4 regions of the Serratia sp. FDAARGOS_506 genome follow, and region 4 is predicted to be linked to each of the others. Evidence: predicted binding sites of a transcription regulator. Region 4 holds the regulator's gene; each other region holds the start of a gene.

Region 1 (8,063 bases), 1.8 Mb from region 4:
ATGGTTTGCAGCAGCAGCACCGCCTCTTCGTCCAGCCCTAGCTTGGCCGCTACCGTGCGCGCCGCCGGTTCCGGCAGCGCATGCTGCCCCAGCAGTGCGGCGGTAACGAACGCCAGGCTGAGACCGGTACCCTCGGCCAGCGCTTCGAACGTCAGGTTATGGCGGATCTTGGCGGCCATGATGGTGTCGGTGAGCGCTTCGCGCGGGGCAGCGTTATGCAGAGAGTGTGTCATGTTGACTCCTTATTGTTGGCTTAAAAACGGGCGTTCGCCGGGGTGGCGGTCACGTCGGGATGGGTGGCGAGCGGCACGAAGCGGCGGGTTTCGCCGTCCAGCGCCTCGATAGCGCCGCTGGCGATGTCATAGACCCAGCCGTGCAGCGTCAGGCGGCCCTGATCCAGCGCCAGGGCGACGGAAGGGTGCGTTTTGATGTTGTTGAGCTGGGCGATAACGTTCTCGCGCACCATCGACGCGACCCGCGCCTCGGTAGACGAGTGCTGAGCGGCCTGATTGACCGCCTTGGCGGAGTCGGCGTAACGCAGCCAGCCGGCGACCGTCGGCAGGTGATCCAGGCACTGGCAGGTGGCGATGGCGGTCATTGCACCGCAGTCGGAATGACCGCAGATCACGATATCCTCCACGTTCAGCACGGCGACCGCGTACTCGACCGAGGCGGTAACGCCACCGGGCTCAGGGCCAAAAGAAGGGACGATGTTACCGGCGTTACGGATCACGAACAGATCGCCTGGCTCACGCTGGGTGACCAGCTCGGGCACCAGGCGGCTGTCGGAACATGAGATAAACAGGGTGCGCGGGTTTTGGCGGGTCGCCAGCCGCTGAAACAGCGCCGTACGTTCAACAAAGGCTTCGCGCTGGAACTTCAGGAAGCCTTCAATCACCTCTTTCATCCGTTTCTCCATTAAGTGTCGTTATACGATGGCGGCATGATGAACGCTTCTGGCTATAGGGTCTAAGACCCATTTATAATGATATCTATAGGTATTGCTAATAGGTTGGGTGCCATGCTGCTGCGACACATCCGTTATTTTTTGGCCGTTGCCGAACAGGGCAACTTCACCCGCGCCGCCGAGGCACTGCATGTCTCGCAACCGACGCTGTCACAACAGATCAAGCAGTTGGAAGAAACGCTGGGGGCGTCGCTGTTCGATCGCAGCGGCAGAACGGTGCGGTTGACCGACGCCGGTGAGGCGTGGATGCGCTATGCGCGGCTGGCGCTGCAGGATTTGGACGCCGGCGCGCGGGCGATCCATGACGTGGCGACGCTGGAGCGCGGCCATTTGCGGCTGGCGATGACGCCAACCTTCACCGCCTATCTGGTCGGGCCGACGGTCGATGCCTTCTACCGCCGCCATCCCGGGATTACGCTGAGCATTGAGGAGATGGCACAAGAGCGAATTGAGGCGCTGCTGGCGCAGGATCGGCTGGATCTGGGCATCGCCTTTGAGATGGCGCAGTCTGCGGAGGTGGAGGCCAGTGCGTTGTTTAGTGAGACGCTGGAGCTGATGGTCGGTGCCGATCATCCCCTGGCGGCACACCGTCGGCCACTGACGCTGGCGGAGTGGCAACATCTGCCGTTGGCTTTGCTGAGCGGCGACTTCGCCACGCGGCAATTCATCGATCGCTACTGTACGCAGCTGGGTTTTCGGCCGCAGGTGGCGGTGGAGGCTAATGCACTCGGCGCTATCGTCGAGATTGTGCGGCGTGGGCAGCTCGCCACGCTGCTGCCGGCCGCCATTGCGCGCGAGAACCGGCAGTTGAAAAAGGTGGTGCTGGCCAACGCCATGCCGGCCCGGCAGGCGGTATGGCTGCAGCGCAAAGGCGCTTACCGCAGCGCCGCTGCGCAGGCGTTTATCGCCGTCTTGCAGGAACAGGGTATTACGCCAACGCCCCCCAGCGCTGCGTCATCCCGATCAGATGAACCAGCCCAAAGCCGAGGCAAATCAGCGAGCTGACGATGATAAAGCGTTGGCTGCGCCCGGTATCGCGCAGGGCGAAGGGGCCGGCGACGCCGCGCAGCAGGTAGATAAAGGTGATGATAAACAGCGCGGGCCGCAGCAGCGGCAGCGGTGCGATCAGGCCTGCGCCGGATAGCGCATACAGCGCCCAAATAAACAGCACCAGTGCGATACCGGCGGTGACGGCGGCCGGGAACTTTTTACCCGCTTCCGCCGCCTTAATGAAACGATCGCCGGCACCGCATAGCCGATAGCCGCGCGGCCCGGTGGCAATCACCCAGATGTGCAGCAGGGCGGCGATGGCGCTCAGCGCAGCGCCGATCAGCAGCGCGGTGTTATAGAGGTGTGGCATGGTTAAGCTTCCCTGTCAGAAAAGTGGTTGGCATGAAGCGTAGACCAGAAAAGGCGAGTTAGGCAGGGGATTCCCCCACGGCCGATATTTGCAGCGATTCTTCAGGTACCACATTGCCTTGCGTATCCATCAATGCCAGCTGTACCGGCAGCCCACTGTGTTTATTTACCAGCTGAACATGCGGGGTGTCGTGCAGGATATGCTGGTGGCCCCACGCCATCAAGGCGACCAGAATAGGCCCCAGGCTGCGCCCTTTGCTCGTCAGCACATATTCATACCGCTCACGTTCGCCGGGCTCCCGGTAAGCGCGTTTCGTCAGCAGTTCTTGCTGTACCATGACGTTCAGACGGCCGCTCAATGCCTGCCGCGAGGCGCCGATATTCTCGCGCAGCTCTTCAAAGCGGCGAACGCCGTAGAATGCCTCGCGCAGGATCAGCAACGTCCAACGATCGCCAAGCAGATCCGCTGCCTGCGCCAGCCCGCACAAGGCAAGTGAAACGGTGGGGTGGTCGGGAGATTTTGACATGGGGATTTTCCTTCGCTAGTCTAAGTCTTGTTTTTAGACTTAGTAATGTTCAAGGAGATTATAATGCCATTTGTTAATGTGCAAACCGTAAAAGGCATGCTGGATGAAGGGCAAAAAAGTGAATTATTGGCACGTATTACCGATTTGTTGGTAGAGATCGAGGGGCGAGGCGATCCGGCGTTCAGGCAGTCGGTTTGGGTCAGAATCGATGAACATGCGCCTGAGCAATGGAGTCTGGGCGGATTGCAGCCAACGGTCGCGATGATTGCCGCTAAATTTCCGCCGCGCGAGTGCGCGAAATGATGCCTGCTTGAGCGTGTGCCCGCAGGTGATAATGCCTTCTCACTTCTGACGAAGTTATCACCTGCGGCAGAATCGGTACTGAACGGTACGTTACTCGGTGTGGCGCTCCCGGAACAGCAGAGTGGCTATCAGGCTGACGGTCAACATGCCGGTTACGTACCAGGCCGGCGCCAGCGGGTTGCCGCTGACATCCAGCAACCAGGTGACGATCAGCTGTGCCGAGCCGCCGAACAGCGTCACGCCAAAGGCGTAGATCATCGAGGTGCCGGTGGCACGCACGCGGCGCGGCAGTGCCGAGACGATCAGCATGGTGCTCGACAGCATATTGATCCCCAGCGCGCCGATAAGCAGGATGCGGAAAACGATCGCCAACCACAGAGTTTGCGTGGTACTGAGGAACCAAAAGGTCGGGTAAATCAGGATCAGCGCCGCAAAGATGGAGAACAGCAGCGGTCTTTTGTAATTCTGTATCCGATCAACATAGCGCCCGGCGCAATAGACCGCCACGATCTGCACCACAGAGGCGATGCAGCTGAACAGATAAGCTGTCGGGCCGGCAATGTGGTAGGTCTGCATCATGTAGGTCGGCATATACAGCAGCACCACATAGACCATCACGGTACCGGACATGATGATCAACACCCCCAGCAACAGGTCTTTGGCATGGTTGCTCAGCAGATCCCATACCGGATTCAGCGGCGGTTGCGCGGGATTCGGTTGTTCGCCGCCATGGGTCTCTTCCAGATGCTTACGGATATACACGCCGACGGGAATGATCAACAGGCCTATGATGAACGGCACGCGCCAACCCCAGGCATACAGCGCGTCTTCCGGCAGAAAATAGGTGAGCGCCAGGCCGCAAGAGGCGCCGAGCAGAGCGCTGACGCCTTGGCTGATCGCTTGCCAGCTGACAAAGAAGCCGCGCTGGTTGGCGCCGGCCGATTCCAGCAGCAGCGTGGTGGCCGAGCCCACTTCACCGCCGGCGGCGAAGCCCTGAATCAAACGGCCGACCACGATCAACACCGGCGCCAGAACGCCGATTTGCGCATGGGTCGGCGAGAAGGCGATGAGGGCGGTGCCGATCCCCATCAAGACGATAGTCATCAGCATGGCGGCCTTGCGGCCGACCCGATCGGCATAGGCACCCAGCACCATGCTGCCCAGCGGGCGCATGATAAAGCCGACGCCAAACACCGCGACTGACATCAACAAAGAGCCGTAGGCGCTGTCGCTGGGAAAATAGAGCTTGCCGATAATGGCGGCAAAGAAGCTGTATACGGTGAAATCGAAAATCTCCAGGCCGTTGCCCAGGCTGGCGCCGACAATCACTTTGTAATTTACCGCGCCTTTCTCCGCCGTTTGGCTTTTGGGCAATGCATTTTCTGCAGTGTTCATCGTTGTCTCTCGCGATAGGTGGACGGTGTGTTGTTATTGTTTTCTGGCCAGGTTGGTATTGTCCGAGCCGGCGATAACCGAGATCCGAAACGCCAACAAAATGGCAACGCCACGTTTACATATACTTGTATGTACAATCATATGCAATATGAGGACAACTAACGGATGAATGGCAGTTTGATTTTTCTTTTTGTCTGTATTTTACTGTTTTTATTTGTTTTTTATCTTTTTGTGGGCAGTTTGTTTAATTTTTATTTAGTGAGCTGTGGCGCATTAATCATCTAAAGATTCGAGGTATTTAAGAAGGCGATCACAAAATGTCGTGTATAGCATAATATGTGGCGATAGTAGGAAATAGGGAGGATTAAATAAATATGCCTTGACTGCATAATGATTACCTAAAGAGGTGAATGGGCGCGTTTTATTCGTTATCGGAACGATATTTGGCGAAGGGGGAAATTAATTTTTTATTTTAATTAATACTGTTAATTAATATATTTGGTGAATTAGTTTCAAATATTGTACGGCTTGCTGCCTGTAGTCTCCTCATCACTTTGAGCAGCGTTATTCAACGCAGGTATGAGTTATTGGCCCTCACCGCTTAAAATGTCACCAAAACTTCCCGCGATCTCTGAACCCCGTTGTGGCATAATGCGCGCCAAATCACATTCCCTATGTATAAAGAGCGAGCGCTGTGTTAAGCACCAACAACATCACCATGCAGTTCGGCAGCAAGCCGTTGTTTGAAAACATCTCTGTCAAATTCGGCGGCGGCAACCGTTATGGCCTGATCGGCGCCAACGGCTGCGGCAAGTCCACCTTTATGAAAATCCTCGGCGGCGATTTGGCGCCGACCGGCGGCAACGTGTTCCTCGATCCGAACGAGCGCCTGGGTAAACTGCGTCAGGATCAGTTCGCCTTCGAACAATACAGCGTGCTGGACACCGTGATCATGGGCCACACCGAACTGTGGGCGGTGAAGGAAGAGCGCGACCGCATCTACGCCATGGCGGAGATGAGCGAAGAAGACGGCTATAAAGTGGCCGATCTGGAGGTGGCCTACGGCGAGATGGACGGTTACACTGCCGAAGCGCGCGCCGGCGAACTGCTGCTGGGCGTCGGCATTCCGGTGGAACAGCACTATGGCCCGATGAGCGAAATCGCGCCGGGTTGGAAGCTGCGCGTGTTGCTGGCGCAGGCGCTGTTCTCCGATCCGGAAATTCTGCTGCTCGACGAACCGACCAACAACCTGGACATCGATACCATTCGCTGGCTGGAGCAGGTGCTGAACGAACGCAACAGCACCATGATCATCATCTCGCACGACCGTCACTTCCTGAACATGGTCTGCACCCACATGGCGGATCTGGACTACGGCGAGCTGCGCGTCTATCCGGGCAACTACGACGAATACATGACCGCCGCCACCCAGGCGCGTGAACGTCTGCTGGCCGACAACGCCAAGAAGAAGGCGCAGATCAACGAGCTGCAATCGTTTGTCAGCCGCTTCAGCGCCAACGCCTCCAAATCCAAGCAGGCCACCTCGCGTGCCCGCCAGATCGACAAGATCCAGCTGGAAGAAGTGAAGGCCTCCAGCCGCCAGAACCCGTTCATCCGTTTCGATCAGGACAAGAAGCTGTTCCGTAACGCGCTGGAAGTGGAAGCGCTCACCAAGGGCTTCGACAACGGCCCGCTGTTCAGCAAGCTGAACCTGATGGTGGAAGTGGGTGAGAAGGTTGCGGTGCTGGGCGCCAACGGCATCGGTAAAACCACCCTGCTGAAAACGCTGGTGGGCGACGCGCAGCCGGACAGCGGCACCGTGAAGTGGTCGGAAAACGCCCGTATCGGTTACTACGCGCAGGATCACGAATACGAGTTCGACGATACCCTGACCGTGTTCGACTGGATGAGTCAGTGGAAGCAGGAAAAAGACGACGAGCAGGCGGTGCGCAGCGTGCTGGGCCGTTTGCTGTTCAGCCAGGACGACATCAAGAAGAAAGTGAAGGTGCTGTCCGGTGGTGAGAAGGGCCGCATGCTGTTCGGCAAGCTGATGATGCAGCGCCCGAATATTCTGGTGATGGACGAACCGACCAACCACCTGGATATGGAATCCATCGAATCGCTGAACATGGCGCTGGAGATGTACGAAGGCACGCTGATCTTCGTCTCCCACGACCGTGAGTTCGTCAGCTCGCTGGCGACGCGCATTCTGGAAATCACCCCGAACAAGGTGATCGACTTTACCGGCAACTACGAAGACTATCTGCGCAGCCAGGGCATCGTGTAACCCTCGTGGCAACGCATCAGGGCGGGAATTATCCCGCCCTTTTTTGTATCCGTTATTCCCCGCCGCACACCTCGCAGTGCGGATCCTTCGGCAGCTTCATCTCGCGGAATTGCATGCTCATTGCATCGAACATCAACAGCTTGCCGCGCAGCGGCTGACCGTAGTCGGCCAGCAGCTTGATGGCTTCCATCGCCTGCAGGGTACCGATAGTGCCGACCAGCGGCGCCATCACGCCTGCTTCGACGCAGGTGAGGGCGCTGTCGCCGAACAGCCGGCTCAGGCAGCGGTAGCAGGGCTCGCCCGGCTGATAAGTGAACACGCTGAGCTGGCCTTCCATGCGGATCGCCGCGCCGGAAACCAGCGGCTTGCGCTGTGCGTGGCACTGGCGGTTCAGGGCGTCGCGCGCCGCCACGTTGTCGGTGCAGTCCAGCACCAGATCGCAGGCGGCGATCTCTGCCGCGATCGCGTCATCTTCCAGACGGCCGTCGATCGCGTCGATGCGGATATGCGGATTGATGGCGCTCAGTTCCCGTTTGGCTGAGGCGACTTTGCTCTGGCCGATGCGATCGTCGCGGTGCAGGATCTGGCGCTGCAGGTTGGAGAGCGAGACGGTGTCGAAATCCACCAGCACCAGATGGCCGACGCCGGCCGCCGCCAGGTAAGGCGCGGCGGCACAGCCCAGCCCACCCAACCCGGCGATCAGCACGCGGGCGGCCTTCAGCTTCTCCTGGCCGTCGAAGTCAAAGCCGCGCAGCACGATCTGGCGGTTGTAGCGCAGCGCTTCGGCGTCGGTCAATTCCGGCAGCATGTTCAGCTCCTCAGCAGGGCGTTGAACGGTTCGATTTCCACCGTTTCACCCACCGCCACTGAACCGCGTTCGCGCTCCAGCACGATAAAACAGTTGCCCTGGCTGTAGGAGCTGAATACGTGTGAGCCCTGGTGGCCGGTAGTGCTGACCTCCAGTTCGCCTGCGGCGTTGCTGCTGAACACGCCGCGCTGGAAATCGAGGCGGCCCGGCGATTTCTTCAGCGGCGTCAATGCGCGCGCGCGCAGGCGCGGCGGCAGGCGCCAGTCGCTGTGGCCGGCCAGCTTCGCCAACAGCGGTTGCACCAGTTGGTAGAAGGTCAGAGCGGCGGAAACCGGGTTGCCCGGCAGGCCGCAGAACCAGGCGTGGCCCAGTTTGCCGAAGGCGAAGGGTTTGCCGGGTTTGATCGCCAGCTTCCAG
Region 2 (8,063 bases), 580 kb from region 4:
AGGACAGTGAACGCCACAGCGCTTACGCCGAGCGCGCCAGGGCGCAGCGCAAGCGTTTCAACCTGCCGGCCTGGCCGACCACCACCATCGGTTCGTTCCCGCAGACCACCGAGATCCGCGGCCTGCGTCTGGACTTCAAACAGGGCCGTTTGGACGGTAACAACTACCGCACCAGCATCGGTGAGCACATCAAACAGGCGATCGTCGAGCAGGAACGCCTCGGGCTTGACGTGCTGGTGCACGGTGAAGCCGAGCGCAACGACATGGTGGAATATTTCGGCGAGAACCTGGACGGCTTCGTGTTTACCCAGAACGGCTGGGTGCAGAGCTACGGTTCCCGCTGTGTGAAGCCGCCGGTCATCATCGGCGATGTCAGCCGCCCGGAAGCCATCACCGTCGAATGGGCCAAATTCGCCCAGTCGCTGACCGACAAGCCGGTGAAAGGCATGCTGACCGGGCCGGTGACCATCCTGTGCTGGTCGTTCCCGCGTGAAGATGTGACCCGCGAAGTGATTGCCAAGCAGATTGCGCTGGCGCTGCGCGACGAGGTGGAAGATCTGGAAAAAGCCGGCATCGGCATCATCCAGATCGACGAACCCGCACTTCGTGAGGGGCTGCCGCTGCGCCAATCCGACTGGGCCGCCTACCTGAACTGGGCGGTGGATGCCTTCAAACTGAACGCCGCCGTGGCGCGGGATGACACCCAGATCCACACCCACATGTGTTATTGCGAATTCAATGACATCATGGACTCCATCGCCGCGCTGGACGCGGATGTAATCACCATCGAGACCTCGCGTTCCGATATGGATCTGCTGGAAGCCTTCAAAGAGTTCGAATACCCGAACGAAATCGGGCCGGGCGTCTACGATATCCACTCGCCGAACGTGCCGAGTGTGGAATGGATTGAGGCGCTGCTGCGTAAAGCGGCGCAGAACATCCCGGCGGAACGCCTGTGGGTTAACCCGGATTGCGGCCTGAAAACCCGTGGCTGGCCGGAAACCCGGCAGTCGCTGGCCAACATGGTATTGGCGGCACAGCGCCTGCGTGAGCAAGCATGATGCTGTGCGGCGGATGAACCGCCGCTTATAGATTTACTGGTGTGATGATTGGGCGCTTCGGCGCCCTTTTTTATGCGAGGGAAATTATTTGACGCCGTGCTGGGCGAACCACGCCAGCATGCGCTGCCAGCCGTCTTGCGCCGCTTCGGCGTTGTAGCTGGGACGATAGTCGGCGTTGAACGCATGCCCGACCTCGGGATACACCACGATTTCGGCCTCGGCGTTGGCGGCGCGGATCGCCTGACGCATGGTTTCCACCGTCTCCAGCGGGATGCTGCTGTCCTGCCCGCCATACAGCCCCAGCACCGGCGCCGACAGGTGGGTGGCGACGTCGACCGGCTGCTTCGGTGAATTCAGCGTTTTCTCGCCGACCAGTTTGCCGTACCAGGCGACCGCCGCCTTCAACTGCGGATTGTGCGCCGCGTACAGCCAGGTGATGCGGCCGCCCCAGCAGAAACCGGTGATCGCCAGCTTGCCGGCGTCGCCGCCATGGCGGATAGCCCAGTGCGCGGCGTGATCCAGATCCGACAGCACCTGACGATCCGGCACCTTGGTGACCAACTGCTGGAACAGCTCGCCGATATCGGTGTAGTCGTTGGCGTCGCCCTGGCGGAAATAGAGCTCGGGCGCGATCGCCAGATAGCCCTGCTTGGCCAGGCGACGGCACAGATCCTGAATATGTTCATGAACGCCGAAGATTTCTTGCACCACCAGGACGATGGGGAAGGGGCCGCTATGGTCGGCGGGCTTGGCGACGTAGGCCGGTAGCGCGTCGCCCTGAGAAGGGATGGTCGTTTGCCCGGCGTGGATGCCCTGTTCGTCGGTGATAATCGCGGAGGTGGCCAACGGCGCGGCGGCTGGGGCGAATCCACCCTGAGCCTGTTCTAATGTCATCACATGTTCGGTTTTCATTGCGGTCTCCGTGCAATAGAAAAAAGCGCTGAGATTAACTATAGGAAAGATTACCCATTATTGGCGCTGCGTGGAGCACTTTCAGACAAGTCGATAAAAAACGGCTAATTATCTGGCTTTGCGGCATTTTTAAGCGCTTTTTATCATGTTATTACGCGTTTTGGCCCGCGTAAGTGCCATAAGGTGCGTTAGAGGGCTTTTTTGTCCCTAAGCAACCGATAAGATGGGGTTATTTCGAATCGCTCAGCTAAATAGTTTCAGCCGGCAATCAACGGGCAGAGGGCGGCAAGATTTGTCGGCTAGACTGAGGTGGAGCGGTGCGTTCTGGATATGTCATTGTGTTTTTTGTGATAAAAATCACAAAAAATATGTAGCATGTAATTTGTTTCTCTTTTCATAGTGACTATCGTCACGAAATTAAGCGGCGATTTTCAGTAGAGTGCTTTTTTGTTCCTCCCAATAAACATGATCCATGAGGAGTCTCGTATGTCTCAGTCTGACGTTTTTCATCTCGGCCTCACCAAGAACGATTTACAAGGGGCCCAGCTTGCCATCGTGCCGGGCGATCCGCAGCGCGTAGAGAAGATTGCCAAGCTGATGGAAAATCCGGTGCATCTGGCCTCCCATCGTGAATTCACTACCTGGCGCGCGGAGCTGGACGGCAAGGCGGTGATCGTCTGCTCTACCGGTATCGGCGGCCCGTCTACCTCTATTGCGGTGGAAGAGCTGGCGCAGCTGGGCATTCGCACCTTCCTGCGCATCGGCACCACCGGCGCCATTCAGGCGAACATCAACGTCGGCGACGTGCTGGTCACCACGGCGGCGGTACGCCTCGACGGCGCCAGCCTGCACTTTGCGCCGATGGAGTTCCCGGCGGTCGCGGACTTCGCCTGCACCACCGCGCTGGTGGAAGCGGCCAAGGCCAGCGGTGCCACCACGCACATCGGCGTCACTGCCTCTTCCGATACCTTCTATCCGGGCCAGGAACGTTATGACACTTACTCTGGCCGCGTCGTTAGCCGTTTCAAAGGCTCGATGGAAGAGTGGCAGGCGATGGGCGTGATGAACTATGAAATGGAATCTGCCACGCTGCTGACCATGTGCGCCAGCCAGGGCCTGCGTGCCGGCATGGTGGCCGGGGTGATCGTCAACCGCACCCAGCAAGAGATCCCGAACGCCGAAACCATGAAAAACACCGAAAGCAAAGCGGTGCAGATCGTGGTAGACGCCGCCCGCCGCCTGTTGTAATTGCCTTCTCCCGACGGGCCGCCGACGCGGCCCGTTTTTCCATTCGCGGCGAATCTGTTACGGTGATACTCCTCAGCGCTGCGCCGATGGCTGCCGCGCGTTGTCATAACAAAAACAACGAGGACGTTTATGACCGCCCAGATCCTGCTTCATCCTTCGCTCGCGCCGCTCGACGGCGGCATCAATTTCCGCGACTTCGGCGGCAACGGCGTGGCCGACGGGCGCCGAATCAAGCGCGGCCTGCTGTTCCGCTCCGGCTCCCTCGAGCGGCTGACGGAAAACGACTGCGCCTTTCTCGCCGGCGTGCCGGTGCGCTCGGTGCTGGACTACCGCGATGCCGACGAGGTGCAGGCCAAGCCGGATATTTTGTGGAATGGCGCCGATTATCACCATGTGCCGGCCAACCCGCTGAGCAGCGAAGTCAACGCCAACCTGGAGAAGCTCACCAACGAGACGCTGGCCGCCTTCGACGCCCGCGCGTTCATGCTGGAGCTGTATCGCCGCCTGCCGTTCGGCAATGCGGCCTATCAGCGGCTGGCGCAGTTGTTGAGTAATCCTGGCGGCGGCGCCATCGTGCAGCACTGTGCGGTCGGCAAGGATCGCACCGGGGTCGGTTCGGCACTGGTGCTGTTCGCGCTGGGGGCCGACGAAGCGACGGTGCTGGAAGACTATCTGCTGACCGAAACCACGCTGGCCACTTTCCGCGAGCAGATGCTGGATCAGCTGTCCATCAAGCTGAATGCGGCGGCGCTGAAGCAATTCGCCTACGTGCTCAGCGCGCGCGAGGAGTTCCTGATGACGGCGTTGGGCTGCATCCGTCAGCAATACGGTTCCACCGACCGCTGGCTGGAAGCAGAATACGGCCTGGGCACAGCCCAGCGCGAAGCGCTGCAGGCGTTCTACCTCGAGTAAATCGCCGCGCGTTTAGCCGGGGTTTAACTCGCCCCGGCCTATCCTAGGCGGCGAATTATCGCGTATCAGGAGCCCCGCATTGAGCCTCAATGACGTTATCAACTGGGTCAGCGACGTCGTGCGTCAGCACGAAGGCTGGGCCATTCCCATCATCTTCTTCCTGGCGTTCGGCGAGTCGCTGGCGTTTTTGTCGCTGCTGCTGCCGGCCACGGTGATCCTGCTGGCGCTGGGTGCGTTGATCGGCGAAAGTGGCATCGCCTTTTGGCCGATTTGGGCCGCTGCCGCCGTCGGGGCGTTTTTCGGCGACTGGCTCTCTTACTGGATCGGCTATCACTATCAGGACCGCGTGGCGCACATGTGGCCGCTGTCGCGCAATCCGCAGCTGCTGACGCGCGGCCACGCGTTCTTTGAACGCTGGGGCGTGCTCGGTATTTTCATCGGCCGCTTCTTCGGCCCGCTGCGCGCCGTGGTGCCGCTGGTGGGCGGCATTTGCGGCATGCCGCAGCGTTATTTCCAGTTAGCCAACGTCACGTCGGCGATGATCTGGGCGTTCGGCATTCTGGCGCCGGGGGCATTCGGCATCAAGTGGCTCAGCCAGTGGCTGGGCTGATTTCTCGCTAAATTGCGCAGCGCCGCGCAATATTGTGCGCGGCGGGTAAAATCAGGCTGGACATCCATACAGGCTCCCCTTAACGTGACGGGCAATGGGCGTGCGAAACGCCGGAACGGCAAGGTGCAACAGGAGGCAGGGTGGATACCAGTCTGATTTATGGGATTGGCGGCGTAACGATCGGCATGCTGTTGGGGTGGTTGATCGCCAGTCTGCGGGTGCAACAGACGAATGCGCAGCATGAAACCGAGCTGCGGTTGCTGGAGCAAGCGTTGCAGCAGGCGCAGCAGGAAACGGCGGCGCGGCAGGAGGCTCTGCAGCGCCACGAGCAGCAGCTGCGGCAGAGCGAGCTGGAGCTGCGCAACCTGCACAGCCAGCTGGCGGCCGGGCATGAAAAGCTGCAACAGCTCAACCACTGGCGCAACGAGTGCGAACTGCTCAATCAGGAGCTGCGCGCTCAGCGCGAGGTCAACAGCGCACAAGAGGCTGAGCTGCGCGAAGTCACCATCCGTCTGGAAGAGACGCGCATGGCGGCGGAGGAGAAGCAGCGCCTGCTTATCAACAGCGAACAACGCCTCACCACCCAGTTTGAAAATCTCGCCAACCGCATTTTTGAACACAGCGGCCGCAAGGTGGACGAGCAAAATAAGCAAAGTTTGGATCGTTTGCTGCTGCCGCTGCGCGAACAGCTGGACGGTTTCCGCCGTCAGGTGCAGGACAGCTTTGGTCAGGAAGCGCGGGAGCGCCACACGCTGACGCACGAGATACGCAATCTGCAGCAGTTGAACGCGCAGATGGCACGCGAGGCCATCAACCTCACCAAGGCGCTCAAAGGCGACAACAAGACGCAGGGCAATTGGGGAGAGGTGGTGCTGAGCCGGGTGCTGGAGGCCTCCGGCCTGCGCGAAGGGCACGAGTATGAAACGCAGGTCAACGTGCGGGTGGATCACCAGAGCCGCATGCAGCCCGATGTCATCGTGCGTCTGCCGCAGGGCAAGGATGTGGTGATCGACGCCAAGATGTCGCTGATCGCCTACGAGCGCTATTTCAACGGCGAAGACGAGGTGGAGCGCGAGGCGGCGCTGAGCGAACATATCGCCTCGCTGCGCGGCCATATCCGCATGCTGGGCCGCAAGGACTATCAGCAGCTGCCGGGGCTGCGTTCGCTGGACTATGTGCTGATGTTCATTCCGGTCGAGCCCGCCTTCCTGCTGGCTATCGATCGCGAACCGGAGCTGATCAGCGAAGCGCTCAAGCACAACATCATGCTGGTCAGCCCGACCACGTTGCTGGTGGCGCTGCGCACCATCACCAACCTGTGGCGCTATGAGCATCAAAGCCAGAACGCCCAGCGCATCGCCGATCGCGCGGCGAAACTGTATGACAAGATGCGGCTGTTCGTGGACGATATGTCCGCACTGGGGCAGAGCCTGGATAAGGCGCAGGGCAGTTATCGTCAGGCGATGAACAAACTGAGCGAAGGCCGTGGTAATCTTATCGGCCAAATTGAAGGTTTCCGCGCGTTGGGGGTTGAGGTCAAACGGCCAATCAACCCGCTGCTGGCGCAGCAAGCCGGCGCGCAACACGATGAAGCGGAAGAGGCGAACGACGATGATGTCGCCGCGCTGCCGCAGACGAAAGATGATGACGATACCGCCGGGGAACCGGGCTTCGTTTCGCACGGTTGAGGCCGTGGCGAGGTGGGGTATTCCCCGGGCTTCTGGTACACTCATCCACACAAAATTGACTGAATAGCAGGCAGGACAATGGCAGATCAACCGCAGGAAACCACCGACTTCGGTTTTCGCACCGTCGCGAGAGACGAAAAACAAGCCATGGTGGCGGACGTTTTTCATTCGGTAGCGGCAAAGTATGACGTGATGAACGACCTGATGTCGTTCGGCATCCACCGTATCTGGAAGCGTTTCACCATTGACTGCAGCGGCGTGCGCCGTGGGCAGCGCGTGCTGGATCTGGCCGGCGGTACCGGCGACCTGGCCGCCAAGTTCTCCCGCATGGTCGGTGAACAGGGGCAGGTGGTACTGGCGGACATCAACGATTCGATGCTGAAGATGGGGCGCGAGAAGCTGCGCGATCGCGGTATCGTCGGCAACATCAATTACGTGCAGGCCAACGCCGAAGCGCTGCCGTTCCCGGACAACTACTTCGATTGCATCACCATTTCCTTTGGCCTGCGCAACGTCACCGATAAAGACAAAGCGCTGCGCTCGATGTTCCGCGTGCTGAAGCCGGGCGGCCGCCTGTTGGTGCTGGAATTCTCCAAGCCGCTGCTGGCGCCGCTGAGCAAGGCTTACGATGCCTACTCCTTCCACGTGTTGCCGAAGATCGGCGAGCTGGTGGTGAAAGATCCAGACAGCTACCGCTATCTGGCGGAGTCGATCCGCATGCACCCCGATCAGGAAACCCTGAAGGGCATGATGGGCAACGCCGGTTTTGAAAACGTCACCTATTTCAATCTGACCGGTGGGATTGTCGCCCTGCATCGCGGCTTCAAGTTCTGAGAGGGAGATGCCGATGCTGTTTACCCCTCTGCTGACCGGTGCGCTGGAAACCTCGCTGAATAATCTGCTGTTTCGCGATCGCAGTATGAAAGCCGCTCGCCAGCGCTTGGCGGGCAAGGTGCTGCGCATCGAACTGGAAGAGCTGGCCTCACCGCTGGTGCTGGTGTTCAGCGAATTGCGCGTGGACGTGCTGGGGCAGTCTGAAGACAGCGCCGATTGCACCGTGCGCAGCCGCATTCCCGCCTTACTGAGGCTGCGCGATCGCCAGCAGTTGCCGGTGCTGATGCGCAGCGGCGAATTGACGGTGGAAGGCGATATTCAGGTGGTGCAACAGCTGGTTGGTCTGCTCGATCTGGCTGAGTGGGATCCGGCGGAGTGGCTGGCGCCCTACATCGGCGATATCGCCGCTCAGGGTATTACGCAGGCGCTGGGAAAAGGCGCTTCGTTGCTGAAAGCCGGCTTTATGCGCCGGCAGCAGGACATGGCGGAGGCGTTGACGGAAGAGTGGCGCCTGGCGCCGGGGCCGCTGGAAGTGGTGTGGTTCAACGAAGAAGTTGATGCTCTCGCCCGCAGCGCGGAAGCGCTGTCTGCCCGCATGGACAAGTTGGAGGGCAAGCGATGACCCCAGGCGAACTGCGCCGTTTGTATTTTATCGTCCGCGTATTTCTCAGCTATGGGCTGGACGAACTGATCCCTAAAATGCGTTTGACGCTGCCGCTGCGCTTCGGCCGCCGGCTGCTGTTCTGGATGCCGAATCGGCACAAGGACAAGCCGCTGGGTGAACGCCTGCGGTTGGCG
Region 3 (8,063 bases), 1.8 Mb from region 4:
GGATCCGATGATAACACCACACAATTTTTGGCGGGCGCCATTCAGGAAGGACGCAAGCTGGGCTTCAAGGTGGACACTTTCCTCAGCAACGGCGACGACGCGCGCTTCCAGGACTTCGTCAACCAGGCTATCAGCCAGAAATATGACGGCATCATTCTCTCGCAGGGACGGGCCCCCTATTCCACCGATCTGGTTAAACGCATCGCGGCGGCCGGCATCGCCGTCGCAGCTTTCGATACCGACGTTAACGGCAGCGTTCCCGGCGTCACCGTCTCGCAGCAGGACGACGCTTCGCTGGCCAACGCCTCCTTCGGCCAGTTGGTGAAGGATTTCAACGGCCAGGCCAACATCATCAAACTCTGGGTAGCCGGCTTCCCGCCGATGGAACGCCGCCAGGCCGCCTATCAGCAGCTGCTGAAACAACATCCGGGCATTCACGAGCTGGAATCGATCGGCGCCGTCTCCTCCGACGTACAGGGTGATACCGCCAACAAGGTGGGCGCGGTGTTGGCGAAATACCCGAAAGGCAAGATCGACGCCATCTGGGGCACCTGGGACGCCTTCACCCAAGGTGCTTACAAGGCATTGAAAGAGAACGGCCGCACCGAGATCAAGCTGTACAGCATCGATATCTCCAACCAGGACTTGCAACTGATGCGCGAAGCCGGCAGCCCGTGGCAAGTCAGCGTGGCGGTGGATCCGAAACTTATCGGCGCAGTCAACCTGCGCCTGGTGGCCAACAAGATCGCCGGGGAAAGCACACCGGACAGCTATCAGTTCAAAGCGACGGTCATTCCGCAGGCGCTGTTGCTGGCGCAGCCGGGGCCGGTCAACGTCGCCGGGCTGGCGAAGATCATCCCCGGCTGGGGCAGCAGCAGCGACTTCGTACAGCCGTGGTTCGCCACGCTGCAGGCCGAACACGGTAAATAATGCTGTTTTTGACGAGGCTGCCGACGCAGCCTCTGTTTTTAAACTAATTTTCGGCTTCCCCCTTCCGTCCTCGCCAAAATGCGCTATGTTATCTGCATTGCCCAATAACTGTATGCATACACAGGCTTCGCATGAAGGGATTCCCCTCGCTGATCAACGTACTGCTGGCCAGCTCGCTGGTGTTGACCATCGGCCGCGGCGTCACGCTGCCGTTTATCACCATTTATCTCACCGAGCATTTCCAACTGCTGCCAAAGAGCGTGGGCGTGATCCTGGGCGTCAGCCTGACCCTCGGCATCCTTGCCAGCCTGTACGGCGGCTATCTGGTGGACAAATTCAGCAAGAACCGCCTGATCCTGCTGTCGATTTTATTGTTTGCGCTGAGCTTCTTCGCCCTTCCCTGGATCCCGCGCCCCGGCGGCGTGATCGTGGTGCTGGCGATCCTGCACACCTGTTATTCGGTGCTAAGCATCACCATTAAGGCCTGCTTCGCCGACTGGCTGCCGGTCGAGCAGCGTATCAAGGCTTTTTCAATCAACTACACGCTGGTCAACGTCGGCTGGGCGATCGGTTCTGCGCTCGGCGTTCTGGTGGCCGGGCTTAGCCCGCTGCTGCCGTTTTACCTGTCGGGCGGGTTGGCGCTGGCGACGGTGGCGGCACTCAGCCTGCGTTTGCGCGGCCGGGAACAGCGCGCAACGCCAGCCGCCACCACACCCGCAGCGCTCCCCAACTTCCGCCAGACGCTGACTATCCTGCGCAGCGATCGGCGGCTGATCTACTTCACCCTCGGCAGTACCCTGGGCGCCGTCGTGTTCGGTCAGTTCACCGGCTATCTGTCGCAGTACCTGATCACCGTCTCCAGCGCCGAGTTTGCCTACAAAATCATCGGGCTGGTGATGATCGTCAACGCCGGTATCGTCATCGCCCTGCAATACCTGCTCAGCCGCGGCATGCGTCAGGAAAATATGCTGCGCTGGCTGGCGCTGGGCACGCTGTTTTTCATCGTCGGTCTGCTCGGCTTTATGATGGCCGGCCAGGCGGTCTGGCTGTGGCTGGCGGCGATGGCGGTGTTTACCCTCGGCGAAATCATCGTTATCCCAGTGGAATACATGTTCATCGACTTTATCGCGCCGCCGCACCTGAAAGGCAGTTACTATGGGGTACAGAACCTCAGCGCGCTGGGCGGCGCCATCAACCCGGTGCTGTGCGGGGTGCTGCTCAGCTATGCCGCGCCGCCGTTGATGTTCGTGATGCTGATCGTCGCCGCGCTGCTCAGCCTGCTGTTTTTCTTCCTCGGCCACCGGCTGGCAGAACACGCGGCGGCAACCGCCGAAGATACGCGCTGAACCCGCGCGTAGTAGCCATTGCGGGCTGTCAACCCGCCGATCGGGCATGGCACTCATAGCGAGAATTCATGGTTCGATCTGTGGCATGGCTCACAGTTTAATTGTATGATGAATGCATCGGTTAAACGGGAAAAGACAATGGCCAACGTGCTCACACTGTGCTGGAAATACCTGAGAGCCCTGCTCCTCATCTACCTTTGTCTGTTCGTCGGCAATGCGCTGGCGGCGCTGCTGCCGTTCGCCATTCCCGGTAGCATCCTCGGTATGCTGCTGCTGTTCGCCCTGCTCTCTACCCAGATTATGCCGGCCAAATGGGTTAAACCCGGCTGTCATTTGCTGATCCGCTACATGGTGCTGCTGTTCGTGCCGATCGGCGTCGGGGTGATGAAATACTACGATCAGATCGTCGCGCATCTGGGCCCACTGGTCATCTCTTGCCTGATCAGCACGCTGATGGTGCTGGTGGTGGTCGGCTATACCTCACACTATTTTCATCGCGAGCGCCGCATCTCCGGCAAGCCCGGCGACACGGAGGGCAAAAAATGATCCATGAAATCTGGTGGTCGCTGCCGCTGACGCTGGCGGTCTATTTCGCCGCGCGCTGGCTGGCGCGCAAGCTGAACATGCCGCTGCTCAACCCGCTGCTGGTTTCCATGGCGGTGATCATTCCGCTGCTGCTGTTCACCGGCATTTCCTATGAGCGCTACTTTCAGGGCAGCAAAATCCTCAACGATCTGCTGCAGCCGGCGGTCGTCGCGCTGGCGTTCCCACTGTATGAACAGCTGCACCAGATCCGCGCACGCTGGAAGTCGATTATCGCGGTGTGCTTCATCGGCAGCCTGACCGCCATGATCAGCGGCGGTGCCATCGCTCTGTGGCTGGGCGCCACGCCGGAAATCGCCGCCTCTATCCTGCCAAAATCGGTCACTACGCCGATCGCCATGGCCGTTGCGGACTCGCTCGGTGGCATTCCGGCGATCAGCGCGGTCTGTGTCATTTTCGTTGGTATCCTCGGCGCCGTGTTCGGCCATACGCTGTTCAACCTGTTGAAAATCACCACCCACTCGGCGCGCGGTCTGGCGATGGGCACAGCATCCCACGCGCTGGGCACCGCACGCTGCGCGGAGATGGACTACCAGGAAGGTGCTTTCGGCTCGCTGGCGCTGGTGATCTGCGGCATCATCACCTCGCTGTTGGCACCGTTCCTGTTCCCGGTACTGCTGCACCTGTTCGGTTGAACAGGGTAAAACTTGCGATACATCTCGCATTTATGTATCTCATTGCATTGATTTCATCAATTAAGAGACATTTATCACACTTTAATATCTCCGGCCTGCCTAGAATGTTATCCCGTTAACCTGTAGAGAGACTTTCTATGCATCCGCGTTTTCATACCGCTTTCAGCGCACTGCCCGCGACACTGCAATCCGCCCTGCTGCCCTATTTGGACGCGCCTGACTTCCCGGCGATGTTCACGGCCGAGCAAGCGGCGGCAATCCGCACAGGCTGCGGGCTGGACGATGATGCGCTGGCATTCGCTTTGCTGCCGCTGGCGGCGGCCTGCTCGTTAACCCCGATATCGCACTTCCACGTCGGCGCCATCGCGCGCGGGCACAGTGGCAACCTCTATTTCGGCGCCAATATGGAATTCAGCGGCGCGCCGCTGCAGCAAACGGTGCATGCGGAACAATGTGCAGTTACCCATGCCTGGCTGCGCGGTGAACCGGCGCTGGCCTCGGTCACCGTCAACTACACGCCGTGCGGCCACTGCCGTCAGTTTATGAATGAACTGAACAGCGGCGGCGAGCTGCAGATCCGTCTGCCGGGCCGCGCACCGGCCACGCTGGCGGACTATCTGCCGGACGCCTTCGGCCCGAAAGATCTGGATATCGCTTCGCTGCTGATGGACAAGGTCGATCACGGTCACCGATTGACGCTGGACGATACGCTGACGCAGGCGGCGCTGGCGGCGGCCAATCAGAGCCACGCGCCGTACAGCAACGCCCACAGCGGCGTGGCGCTGGAAACGCAGGACGGTAACCTCTACGCCGGTCGCTATGCGGAAAACGCCGCCTTCAATCCGAGCCTGCCGCCGCTGCAGGCCGCGCTGATCCTGCTGAACATCTCCGGCGGCGATTGCCTGAACATCCGCCGCGCCGTGCTGGTCGAGCCACAGGAGGCAATCCTCAGCCAGTGGGACGCCACCCGCGCCACGCTGGCGGCACTGGGCTGCCAGAACGTCAGCCGCGCCACCTTCTGAATGCGCAACGGCGGAGCCACCGGGTTCCGCCATTAACAGCCCCACCCGCCAAATACAATGCCCCGACGCCGCCAGAGACACTTTCTTTAGTTAAAAAATCATTTGATTGTCGATAATTACGCCAACCTGGTTCATCATCTGGCAACAAATGCTGTACATCTTCTCTTTATCTCTTAGGATCGTCGGCAATAAAGTTATCTGATACGTGAAGAGTAAAACTGATGGAACTAGAATACGAAAGCAAACGCCCGCTCTACATCCCTTACGCCGGCCCGATTCTGCTGGAATTTCCGCTGCTGAACAAAGGCAGCGCTTTCACCGAGGAAGAACGTAGCCACTTCAACCTGCATGGTTTGCTGCCGGAAGCGGTGGAAACCATCGAAGAACAGGTGGAACGTGCCTACCGTCAGTATCAGGATTTCAAGAACGATAACGACAAGCACATCTATCTGCGCAACATCCAAGACACCAACGAAACCCTGTTCTACCGCCTGCTGGACTCGCATTTGAGCGAGATGATGCCGATCATCTACACCCCGACCGTCGGCGAGGCCTGCGAGCACTTCTCCGATATCTATCGCCGCGCGCGCGGGCTGTTCATCTCCTATCCGAACCGCGATCGCATCGATGACATGCTGCAGAATGCCACCAAACAGAACGTCAAGGTGATCGTAGTCACCGACGGCGAGCGTATCCTCGGCCTCGGTGACCAGGGTATCGGCGGCATGGGTATCCCCATCGGCAAGCTGTCGCTGTACACCGCCTGCGGCGGCATCAGCCCAGCCTACACGCTGCCGGTGGTGCTGGACGTCGGTACCAACAACCCGCAGCGGCTCAACGATCCGCTGTACATGGGCTGGCGCCATCCGCGCATCTCCGGCGAGGAGTACCACGCCTTCGTCGAAGAGTTTATTCAGGCGGTCAAACGCCGCTGGCCGAACGTTCTGCTGCAGTTCGAAGACTTCGCGCAGAACAACGCTACCCCGCTGCTGAACCGCTACCGCGACGAGATCTGCTGCTTCAACGATGACATTCAGGGCACCGCCGCGGTCACCCTCGGCAGCCTGATCGCCGCCAGCCGCGCCGCCGGCAGCCAGCTGCGCGATCAGACCGTCACCTTCCTCGGCGCCGGTTCCGCCGGCTGCGGCATTGCCGAGCAAATTATCGCGCAAATGAAGTCCGAAGGTTTGAGCGAAGACGAAGCGCGCGCCCGCGTATTCATGGTCGACCGCTTCGGCCTGCTGACCGACAAACTGCCGAACCTGCTCGATTTCCAGAGCAAGCTGGTACAAAAGAGCGACAACCTGACCGGTTGGGAAACCGCCAGCGACGCCATCTCGCTGCTGGACGTGGTGCGCAACGCCAAGCCGACCATTCTGATCGGCGTGTCCGGCCAGCCGGGGCTGTTTACCGAAGAGCTGATCCGCGAAATGCACAAGCACTGCGAACGCCCTATCGTGATGCCGCTGTCCAACCCGACCTCGCGCGTGGAAGCCCGTCCGGAAGACATCATCAACTGGACCGACGGCGCCGCCCTGGTGGCGACCGGCAGCCCGTTCGCGCCGGTAAGCTATAAAGAGCAGCTGTACCCGATCGCCCAGTGCAACAACTCCTATATCTTCCCGGGGATCGGCCTCGGCGTGCTGGCCGCCGGCGCCACCCGCGTCACCGACGCCATGCTGATGGCAGCCAGCCGCGCGCTGGCGGACTGTTCGCCGTTGGCCACCGACGGCCACGGCGCACTGCTGCCGAATATCGACGATATTCAGGGCGTATCGAAATGCATCGCCATGGAAGTGGGTAAAGCGGCGCAGCTGCAGGGCGTGGCGATCGTCACCTCCGAAGACGCGCTGTCGAAAGCCATCGAGCACAACTTCTGGCGGCCGCAGTACCGCAGCTACAAACGTACCTCGTTCTGAATTAGCCAGTCCTATCGCAACCTTCCCTGCGTCTGTAACGATAGGCATGCAATTTTTCTTAGCCCTTGTGGTTCTGCCAAGGGCTTTCTTATCAGAGCACACCGCCTGAATGCCCAGTTATTATTGCCGTACCATCCTTCAGTATACTGTGCATGACATTTATAATACCTACGCCCTCACAGTCATGAATAGATTTTAACCACCTCGTCAGCAAACTTCACGGCTCGACTTTGAAGTTAGCCCTCCTGTCAGTCTCAACCTATTCTGATAATGCTCTCTTCGCCTACAGAACCCTTGAAAAATGTGACTTGCTATGTCTAAATACCTCATAAGTTATTTTTTCAAGGCATATAATTTTGAAAAACAAAAGAACACAGTATTATATTGACGAGATTTCGCATTTTTAACAACATCTTGAAATTGATGGGAATTCAACAACTTACTTATTAACAATGTCCTTATTGTTTAAATGTGAACATTATTTTCAGGGACTGAATTAGTTTTAAGGTTTTTTATGAACGCATTAAGTAATGCAAAGTGGGTAACTCTGTCACAAATGGGTAAGGTTTTCACCCAGCTAATGAGCATGCTCGTTCTGGCAAGGCTGATTCCTCCGGGGGAGTTCGGTTTAATGGCCATGGCTTACGTCGTGATTAATTTCTCCCTTTTAATCAGGGACTTAGGCACCTCTGCAGCCATTATTCAACATCGAGAGTTAAAGAACAGCACAATTAACGCTATTTTCGGTCTCAACATTACAATGGGAACAATCATCGCCATCGCGATTGTAATTTTGTCACCTCTAATTGCACATTTATTCAAGGAACCTCGATTGGTCGAGGTTTTACTTCTCCTGTCTATTTCATTTCCTATTGCCAGCAGTGGCTCGACCCACATGGCGTTATTGGAAAGAGATTCAAAATTCATGACAGTTTCTTTGATTGAATTGTCTGCGGGAATTATATCACTTATCGCTGCAATTATACTTGCATACATGGGTGCAGGCGTTTATAGCCTTGTCATATCAAACTTGCTGACGGCAATTATATCAACGACCCTACTTTGGATAAAAAGTGACTGGCGCCCAAGACTAAAAAAAATCTTCAACAGAGAGGAGTTGAAGTTAATTTTCTCTTTTAGCGGCAATCTTACATTATTCAATTTTGTCAATTACTTCTCCAGAAACGCCGACAGCATGCTTATCGGCCGCTATATGAGTGCCAACGTTCTCGGCTCCTACTCTCTGGCCTACAGAATCATGTTATTCCCGCTTCAAAACTTAACATTCATCGCGTCCCGATCGCTGTTCCCTATAATGAGCCGTCAGCAAGATAATGAAGCAGAGGTCAAAAAACTATTTCTGAAATCGATTGATGTAATCACATTCCTTGTTTTTCCTCTGATGGTAGGTCTAGCAACGTTACGAGAGCCGTTCTTTAATATTGTTTTCGGACCTGAATGGGCGCTGAGTGCTACAATTATGCTCTGGCTGGCGCCGACAGGGATTGTTCAGTCACTGACCAGCTCTACTGGCGCAGTTTTAATGTCTAAGGGGCGTGCAGGGATATTGTTGATGCTTGGTTTCTTGGGCTCTTTCCTGCTATTAAG
Region 4 (8,063 bases):
GGCGCTTTTTTGCAGTATCATTGTTAATTCTTGGTATTGAAGCTAACAGTGCGCTAGGGATCTCACAATAGCCGCCCACAACATTTTTATTCAGCCTATGCCTAACACCTTTCGCCCTCTGACCGGGGCCAGTAACCCGCACCTGCAAACGCTGTTGCCGCGGCTGGTGCGCCGCCGCGTATTATTGAAGCCGCATTGGCAACGGCTGGAATTGCCCGACGGCGATTTCGTCGATCTCGCCTGGAGCGAAGATCCGGCGCAGGCGCGCGACAAACCGCGCGCGGTGCTGTTCCACGGCCTGGAAGGCAGCTTCTACAGCCCCTACGCGCATGGCTTGCTCAACGCCTGGCGCGAGCGCGGCTGGCTCGGCGTGGTGATGCACTTTCGCGGCTGCAGCGGCGTACCCAACCGCAAGCAGCGCATCTACCACTCCGGTGAAACCGAAGATGCGCGCTTCTTCCTGCGCTGGCTGCGCGACAGCTACGGCGAGGTGCCGACCGCAGCGGTAGGCGTTTCGCTTGGCGGCAATATGCTGGCCTGCTATCTGGCGCAGCAAGGCGCCGACAGCCTGCTGCAGGCGGCGGTGGTGGTCTCGGCGCCTCTGATGCTGGAGCCCTGCGCCTACCGCATGGAGAAAGGTTTCTCCCGCGTTTATCAGCGCTACCTGTTGGGGCAGCTGAAACAAAACGCCACCCGCAAACTGTTACACTACCCGGACACTCTGCCGCTCAAGCTGTCACAGTTGAACGGGTTGCGCCGTATCCGCGAATTCGACGACGCCATCACCTCGCGCATTCACGGCTTCAGCGACGCTATCGACTATTATCGCCGCTGCAGCGCCCTGCCGCTGTTGCCGGCTATCCAGACGCCGCTGCTGATCATCCATGCGAAGGACGATCCCTTCATGACCCATGAGGTGATCCCCGACATCGCCGGCCTGCCGCGCAATATCGAATATCAGCTGACCGAGTTCGGCGGCCACGTCGGCTTCGTCGGCGGCACGCTGAAAAAACCGCACATGTGGCTGGAGCATCGCATTCCGGCCTGGCTTTCCCCTTATCTGGACATTCCGACGTGATCATTCCCTGGCAAGAACTGGCAACCGACACCCTGAACAGCCTGATCGAATCCTTTGTACTGCGCGAAGGCACCGACTATGGCGAACACGAACGCTCGCTGGAACAAAAGGTGGAGGACGTGCGCCGCCAGCTGAAAAACGGCGAAGTGGTGCTGGTGTGGTCAGAACTGCACGAGAGCGTCAACATCATGCCGCGCGGCCAGTTCCGCGCCGGGCAGGAAGAAATTTAGTGGCGTTCGGTTCTATGACTGACGAAAAAAATCAGGTAACAATGGGGCATTGCAAACCAGCGCGCGCCATTTTTACCCAGAGATAGAGAGCGTCAACAAGAGCCACAATAATCCCCGACGCCGGCGCATTCAACACGGAGTGACAACCATCATGTCTGCCAAACATCCCGTTATCGCGGTGACCGGTTCCAGCGGCGCCGGCACCACCACCACCAGCGTGGCGTTCCGTAAGATCTTCCAACAGCTCAACATCCGCGCCGCCGAGCTGGAGGGCGACAGTTTCCATCGCTACACCCGGCCGGAAATGGACGCGGCGATCCGCAAGGCACGCGATCTGGGCAGACACATCAGTTATTTCGGCCCCGAGGCCAACGACTTCGGCCTGCTGCAGCAGAGCTTTATCGACTATGGCAAGAACGGCACCGGGCGCTCGCGCAAGTATCTGCACACTTACGACGAAGCAGTGCCCTACAATCAGGTACCGGGTACCTTCACCCCGTGGGAGCCGCTGCCGGCGCCGACCGACGTGCTGTTCTACGAGGGGCTGCACGGCGGCGTTGTCACCGATCACCATGACGTGGCCAAACATGTCGATCTGCTGGTCGGCGTGGTGCCGATCGTCAACCTGGAGTGGATCCAGAAATTGATCCGCGATACCGGCGAGCGCGGCCACTCTCGCGAAGCGGTGATGGATTCGGTGGTGCGTTCGATGGAAGATTACATCAACTACATCACGCCGCAGTTCTCGCGCACCCACATCAACTTCCAGCGCGTGCCGACGGTGGACACCTCCAACCCGTTCGCCGCCAAGGCGATTCCCTCACTGGACGAAAGCTTCGTGGTGATCCACTTCCGCGGGCTGGATCAGATAGACTTCCCCTATTTGCTGGCGATGCTGCAGGGCTCGTTTATCTCGCACATCAATACGTTAGTGGTGCCGGGTGGCAAGATGGGGCTGGCGATGGAGCTGATCATGGCGCCGCTGGTGCAGCGGTTGCTGGAAGGCAAGAAGATCGAATAAATGCGTTGAGCGCGGCGCCAGGCCGCGCTCCGTCTCGATTACGCCGGTTGACGGATCTCGAAGCTGTGGGTCACTGTAGCGGCCTTGTTGAGCATCAGCGCCACCGAGCAATATTTCTCCGCTGACAGGTTCACCGCGCGCTCGACGATCTTGTCGGTCAGATCCTGGCCGGTAACGATGAAGTGCAGGTTGATATGGGTGAACAACCGTGGAGCTTCTTCACGGCGCTCGGAGGTCAGCTTCACCTCGCAGTCGCGCACGTCGTTGCGCCCTTTTTGCAGGATGGACACCACGTCGATCGCGCTGCAGCCGCCCACCGACATCAGCACCATCTCCATCGGGCTGGGCGCTTTATCGCCGGCGTTGCCGTCCATCAACACCTGATGGCCGGAGGCCGATTCACCCAAAAACGTTAACCCTTCCACCCATTTAACTCTTGCCTGCATTCTGGTCACTCCGGTTGATTTCTTAAAATCAGAGTACGCTTTCGCATAGAAACAGGCAACGTAACCTGATGCTAATCATGCTGAAGCGAGACAACACGAGACACCCGCCTTACTCTGTGCTACAAACAGAGCCGCAATAAATCTTTCCGGGACACTGAATTTCAGGGAAACGCCCAGAGAAAGGCTCCTTTACCGGTATGTTAACAGAATGTAGCTTGCAGCGCTTACGGCAAGTTAATATGCTAGAGCGACAGCGTATTTTTATGACACGCCTCAAAACTTGCCGGTAGCCCTCGCTCATGACTGCGGCTACAGGCGGGTTTTACAGGGAACTCTGACCCCTGTGACACAAGGCAGCGATAACAACAGAGGATAACAGCGAATGGTTCTCGGCAAACCGCAAACAGACCCTACTCTCGAATGGTTCCTGTCTCATTGCCATATCCACAAATATCCATCGAAGAGTACGCTGATTCACCAAGGTGAAAAGGCCGAAACGCTTTACTACATCGTGAAAGGCTCCGTTGCGGTGCTGATCAAGGATGAAGAAGGTAAAGAGATGATCCTGTCCTACCTTAACCAGGGGGATTTCATCGGCGAGCTCGGATTGTTCGAAGAAGGCCAGGAGCGCAGCGCCTGGGTTCGCGCGAAAACCGCCTGTGAAGTGGCCGAAATTTCCTACAAGAAATTCCGCCAGCTTATCCAGGTGAACCCGGACATCCTGATGCGTCTGTCCGCACAGATGGCAAGCCGCCTGCAGGTCACATCCGAAAAAGTGGGCAACCTCGCCTTCCTGGACGTTACCGGCCGCATCGCGCAAACCCTGCTGAATCTGGCGAAGCAACCCGACGCCATGACTCACCCGGACGGCATGCAGATCAAGATCACCCGTCAGGAGATCGGCCAGATCGTCGGCTGCTCGCGTGAAACCGTTGGCCGTATTCTGAAAATGCTGGAAGATCAAAACCTGATTTCCGCCCACGGCAAAACCATTGTCGTCTACGGCACCCGTTAATCCCTGAAGAAACGGCGCAATCTGCGCCGTTTTTTTGCCTGCTCTCTGCCATGTGGCGCCGCCTGATCTACCACCCGGAAATCAACTACGCACTGCGACAAACGCTGGTGTTGTGCCTGCCGGTGCTGTTCGGCCTGCTGATAGGCCAGCTGCAGCTCGGCCTGATGTTCTCCCTCGTGCCCGCCTGCTGCAATATCGCCGGTCTGGACACGCCGCATAAACGCTTCTTTAAACGGCTGATCGTCGGCGGTTCGCTGTTCGCCTTCAGCAGCGTTCTGCTGCAACAGGCTCTGCTGTGGCACGTGCCGCTGCCGGCGCTGATGCTGGGCCTGGCGCTGCTGCTCGGCGTCACCGGCGAAATCAGCCCGCTGCACGCCCGGCTGTTGCCGGCGGCGCTGGTAGCCGCCATATTCGCCCTCAGCACGGCCGGCACGGTGCCTATCTGGCAGGCGCCGCTGCTGTACGCGATCGGCACCGCCTGGTACGGCTTATTCACCTGGTTCTGGTTCAAGCTGTGGAAAGAGCAACCGATGCGCGAGACGCTAAGCCAGCTCTATCTGGAATTGGCGGACTACTTCGAAGCCAAATACTCACTGCTGACCCAGCACACCGATCCGCAAACCGCGCTGCCGCCGCTGCTGGTGCGCCAGCAAAAGGTGATGGATCTGATCAGCCTGTTGTACCAACAGCTTAATTTCCTGCCGCACGCCAACAACCTCGAGCAAAAGCGCCTGCAGCGCGCCTTTCAGGTGGCGATGGACCTGCAGGAGCACATCACCGTCAGCCTCCATCTGCCGGAAGAGGTACAAAAACTGGTGGAACAGAGCCAGGCCGAAGCGATCATTCGCCGCAATGCTCAGGTGATCGCCGGCCGGCTGCGCGTGGTGGCGCACGATATTCTCTATCATCAACATTCGAAGCGCTTCTCCATGGCCCACGAGCTGGCGGCGCTGGAAAAAATGGCGGCGCAGCATCCCGATAACCCGGTCGGCCAGTTTTGTTATTACCACTTCAGCCGCATCGCCCGCCTGCTGCGCACCCAGCATCCGCTGTACCGCCGCGACCTGATGCCCGGCCAGCACCGCCTGCCGTTTTGGCCGGCGCTGGTCAGCTACCTGTCGTTCAAATCCACCGCCCTGCGCAACGCCGCGCGGCTGGGCGTCACGCTGGCGGTCGGCAGCAGCCTGGGGGCGGTATTCAACCTGCCGAAACCTTACTGGATCCTGCTCACCATCATGCTGGTGAGCCAAAACGGGTATAACGCCACCCGGGTGCGTATTCAGCACCGTGCGCTGGGCACGATTGCCGGGCTATTGCTGGCGGCCGGGCTGCTGCAGCTGCAGTTGCCGGAAGGAGAAACGTTGAGCATCATGCTGGTGATCACGCTGTTGGCCTACCTGGTTTCGCGCAAGAACTACGGGCTGTCGGTGATTGGCTTTACGGTCACGGCGGTTTACACCCTGCAGCTGCTGGCGCTGAACGGCTCGCATTTTCTGGTACCGCGCCTGATCGATACGCTGATCGGCTGCGTGCTGGCGTTCGGCGGCACCATTTGGCTGTGGCCGCAGTGGCAAAGCGGGCTGCTGCGCAAGAATGCCCATCAGGCGCTGGAGAACGATCAAGCCGCGCTGCGGCTGATGCTGAAGCAACCGGAACCGGACGCGACCGCGTTGGCCTATACCCGCATGCAGGTCAACCAGGCGCACAACGCACTGTTCACCTCGCTCAATCAGGCGATGCAGGAACCGGGGTTCGCCTCAAACTATCTGGCGGACATGCGGCTGTGGGTCACGCATAGCCAGTTCATCGTCGAACACCTGAACGCCATGACCATTCTGGCGCGCGAGCACTACATGCTGACGCCGAAGCTGGCGGAAGAGTATCTGCAAACCTGTGAAATCGCGCTGCAAAGCTGCCAACAGCGGCTGGAATACGACGGCCCGAGCAGCGGCAACAGCGGCATCATGCAGCCGCCGGATCTGCATCCGGAAATGCCCGTCACCGAGATGGAGCGCCATCTGCGGCGCATTTTGTCGCACCTAAGCGTGATGCACACCATTTCCTCGCTGGCCTGGCGCCAGCGCCCGCACCACGGCATCTGGCTGAAGCGCAAACTGCGCGATCAATAAGGGCGCGGCTTGCCGTGCCCCGTTAGATGCCGCATGGGCTTCAGACGTTGATCACATCCTGCACCGCCAGCTCGAACAGCGCCATGCCGGCCTCGATATCCTGCAGCTCGACCACCAGCGACGGCGCGAAACGGATCACGTTCGGCCCGGCGTTGAGGATCATCAACCCGCGCGCAGCGGCGGCGGTGAGAAAGTCGCGCGCTCTGCCGTGATAATGCGGCGTCAGCTCGGCGCCAATCAGTAATCCCATGCCGCGAATCGCAGTGAAAATACCGTATTTATCGCCGATATGCTGCAAAGCCTGCACATACAGCGCATGACGCTGCTCGATGCCGCTCAGCACCTCCGGCGTATTGATCACGTCCAGCGCCGCCTCCGCCACCGCGCAGGCCAGCGGGTTGCCGCCGTAGGTGGTGCCGTGGGTGCCCACCTGCATCACCGACGCAATCTCTTCGGTGGTCAGCATGGCGCTGACCGGGAAACCGCCGCCCAGCGCCTTGGCGGTAGTGAGGATGTCCGGCGTCACGCCATAATGCATATAGGCGAACAGCTTGCCGCTGCGCCCCATGCCGCTCTGCACTTCGTCGAACACCAGCAGCGCCTGATGTTGGTCGCACAGCTCGCGCACGCCTTTGAGGAAACCGGCGTCGACCGGCGTAATGCCGCCCTCGCCCTGAATCGGCTCCATCACCACCGCGCAGGTGTGGTCGTCCATCACCGCCTTCACCGCCGCCAAATCGTTGAACGGCACATGCACGATGTCAGCCGGCTTCGGCCCGAACCCGTCGGAGTATTTGGCCTGCCCGCCCACCGACACGGTAAACAGCGTGCGGCCATGAAACGCGTTATAGAAAGCGATGATTTTGGTTTTGTACGGGCTGTGGCGGGTGATGGCGTAATGGCGCGCCAGTTTGAACGCCGCCTCGTTGGCCTCTGCGCCGGAGTTGGCGAAGAACACCCGGTCGGCGAAGGTGGCGTCGATCAGTTTGCTTGCCAGGCGCAGCGCCGGTTCATTGGTGAAGACGTTGCTGGTATGCCACAGAGTCTCGCCCTGGCGTTTGAGCGCCTCAACCAGCGCCGGATGGCAGTGCCCCAGCGCCGTCACCGCGATGCCGCCGGAAAAATCGATGTACTCTTTTCCCTGCTGATCCCAGACCCGGCTGCCTTGGCCACGCACCGGCACAAACTGGGCAGGTGCATAAACAGGCAGGATCACCTGGTCAAAGGTGCTGCGGTTCACTGCGGATTTTTCAGTCATTTTCGGCTCCACCCTGAAGGTTTTTCAGCGCTATCGTAATGTCATATTGAAAACATAATCACGAAATATGCATAAAAAACCAATCAAGCGCAAACGCAAAACGCCTGACGGGTGAAAAAAACGCACCGGGATTAACGCTTGAGGAAATTATCCAGCAGCTGATGGCCCTGTTCGCTGAGCACGCTTTCCGGATGGAACTGCACGCCTTCCAACGCCAAAGTGCGGTGGCGGATGCCCATGATCTCGTCGCGCACGCCGTCGCGTTCGCTCCAGGCAGTCACTTCAAAACAGTCCGGCAGCGTATCGGCTTTCAGTACCAGCGAGTGATAGCGGGTCACGGTCAGCGGATCGCTCAGGCCGCGAAACACGCCGACGCCCAGGTGACGAATCGCCGAGGTTTTGCCATGCATCACCGCGCGGGCGCGCACCACCTCGGCGCCGAACGCCTGCCCCAGCGCCTGATGCCCGAGACATACGCCGAGGATCGGCAGCTTGCCGGCGAAATGACGAATAGCGGCCAGCGAGATACCCGCTTCGTTCGGGGTACAGGGGCCAGGGGAAATTACCAGATGCTGCGGCGCCAGCCGCTCGATATCGGCCAGCTGCAGCTCATCGTTGCGCTTCACCAGCACCTCGGCGCCCAATTCGCAGAAGTACTGGTAAAGGTTATAAGTAAAAGAGTCGTAGTTATCGATCAGCAGCAGCATGTTAGGTCCGGCAGAGAAAAATGCCGCCACAGTGTACTGATTTAACCCGCCGCTGCCGACGATAATTTCCGCTTACTTTTTACGGCCGCCGGTGATCGAACCCAGCACGCCGCGCAGGATCTGGCGGCCGAGATCGCGCGCCATGCTCTTGGCGGCGGTCTGGACGATGCCGTCACGCT

The links. Region 4 encodes CRP, which controls carbon source genes, mostly activating them, when cyclic AMP is high. Its sites were predicted from a motif close to ATGTGANNNNNNTCACAT; they were not measured.
Region 1: EGY12_RS14440 (ABC-F family ATPase) is a predicted target of CRP. The motif match lies at 5,203-5,220, and genes of this name have one in related genera.
Region 2: udp (uridine phosphorylase) is a predicted target of CRP. The motif match lies at 2,319-2,336, and genes of this name have one in related genera.
Region 3: cdd (cytidine deaminase) is a predicted target of CRP. The motif match lies at 3,577-3,594, and genes of this name have one in related genera.

What each region holds. Positions count from the first base shown of each region.
Region 1 covers NZ_CP033831.1:2,953,014-2,961,076, forward strand. The annotation lists gene cynS (cyanase) at 1-233, opposite strand, end outside; gene EGY12_RS14410 (carbonic anhydrase) at 254-907, opposite strand; gene cynR (transcriptional regulator CynR) at 1,022-1,972, shown strand; gene EGY12_RS14420 (hypothetical protein) at 1,896-2,327, opposite strand; gene EGY12_RS14425 (helix-turn-helix domain-containing protein) at 2,386-2,853, opposite strand; gene EGY12_RS14430 (tautomerase family protein) at 2,917-3,156, shown strand; gene EGY12_RS14435 (MFS transporter) at 3,247-4,551, opposite strand; gene EGY12_RS14440 (ABC-F family ATPase) at 5,246-6,838, shown strand; gene moeB (molybdopterin-synthase adenylyltransferase MoeB) at 6,891-7,646, opposite strand; gene moeA (molybdopterin molybdotransferase MoeA) at 7,649-8,063, opposite strand, start outside.
Region 2 covers NZ_CP033831.1:1,727,540-1,735,602, forward strand. The annotation lists gene metE (5-methyltetrahydropteroyltriglutamate--homocysteine S-methyltransferase) at 1-1,061, shown strand, start outside; gene EGY12_RS08405 (dienelactone hydrolase family protein) at 1,146-1,973, opposite strand; gene udp (uridine phosphorylase) at 2,460-3,221, shown strand; gene EGY12_RS08415 (tyrosine-protein phosphatase) at 3,351-4,133, shown strand; gene EGY12_RS08420 (DedA family protein) at 4,213-4,743, shown strand; gene rmuC (DNA recombination protein RmuC) at 4,884-6,431, shown strand; gene ubiE (bifunctional demethylmenaquinone methyltransferase/2-methoxy-6-polyprenyl-1,4-benzoquinol methylase UbiE) at 6,510-7,265, shown strand; gene EGY12_RS08435 (SCP2 domain-containing protein) at 7,279-7,887, shown strand; gene ubiB (ubiquinone biosynthesis regulatory protein kinase UbiB) at 7,884-8,063, shown strand, end outside.
Region 3 covers NZ_CP033831.1:2,983,346-2,991,408, reverse strand. The annotation lists gene EGY12_RS14575 (sugar ABC transporter substrate-binding protein) at 1-930, shown strand, start outside; gene EGY12_RS14570 (MFS transporter) at 1,062-2,276, shown strand; gene EGY12_RS14565 (CidA/LrgA family protein) at 2,415-2,822, shown strand; gene EGY12_RS14560 (CidB/LrgB family autolysis modulator) at 2,819-3,514, shown strand; gene cdd (cytidine deaminase) at 3,652-4,536, shown strand; gene EGY12_RS14550 (NAD-dependent malic enzyme) at 4,758-6,455, shown strand; gene EGY12_RS14545 (MOP flippase family protein) at 6,970-8,063, shown strand, end outside.
Region 4 covers NZ_CP033831.1:1,144,282-1,152,344, forward strand. The annotation lists gene EGY12_RS05775 (hydrolase) at 98-1,078, shown strand; gene EGY12_RS05780 (YheU family protein) at 1,075-1,308, shown strand; gene EGY12_RS05785 (phosphoribulokinase) at 1,460-2,329, shown strand; gene EGY12_RS05790 (OsmC family protein) at 2,368-2,775, opposite strand; gene crp (cAMP-activated global transcriptional regulator CRP) at 3,158-3,790, shown strand; gene EGY12_RS05800 (YccS/YhfK family putative transporter) at 3,841-5,919, shown strand; gene EGY12_RS05805 (aspartate aminotransferase family protein) at 5,960-7,177, opposite strand; gene EGY12_RS05810 (aminodeoxychorismate synthase component II) at 7,309-7,884, opposite strand; gene EGY12_RS05815 (helicase HerA-like domain-containing protein) at 7,957-8,063, opposite strand, start outside.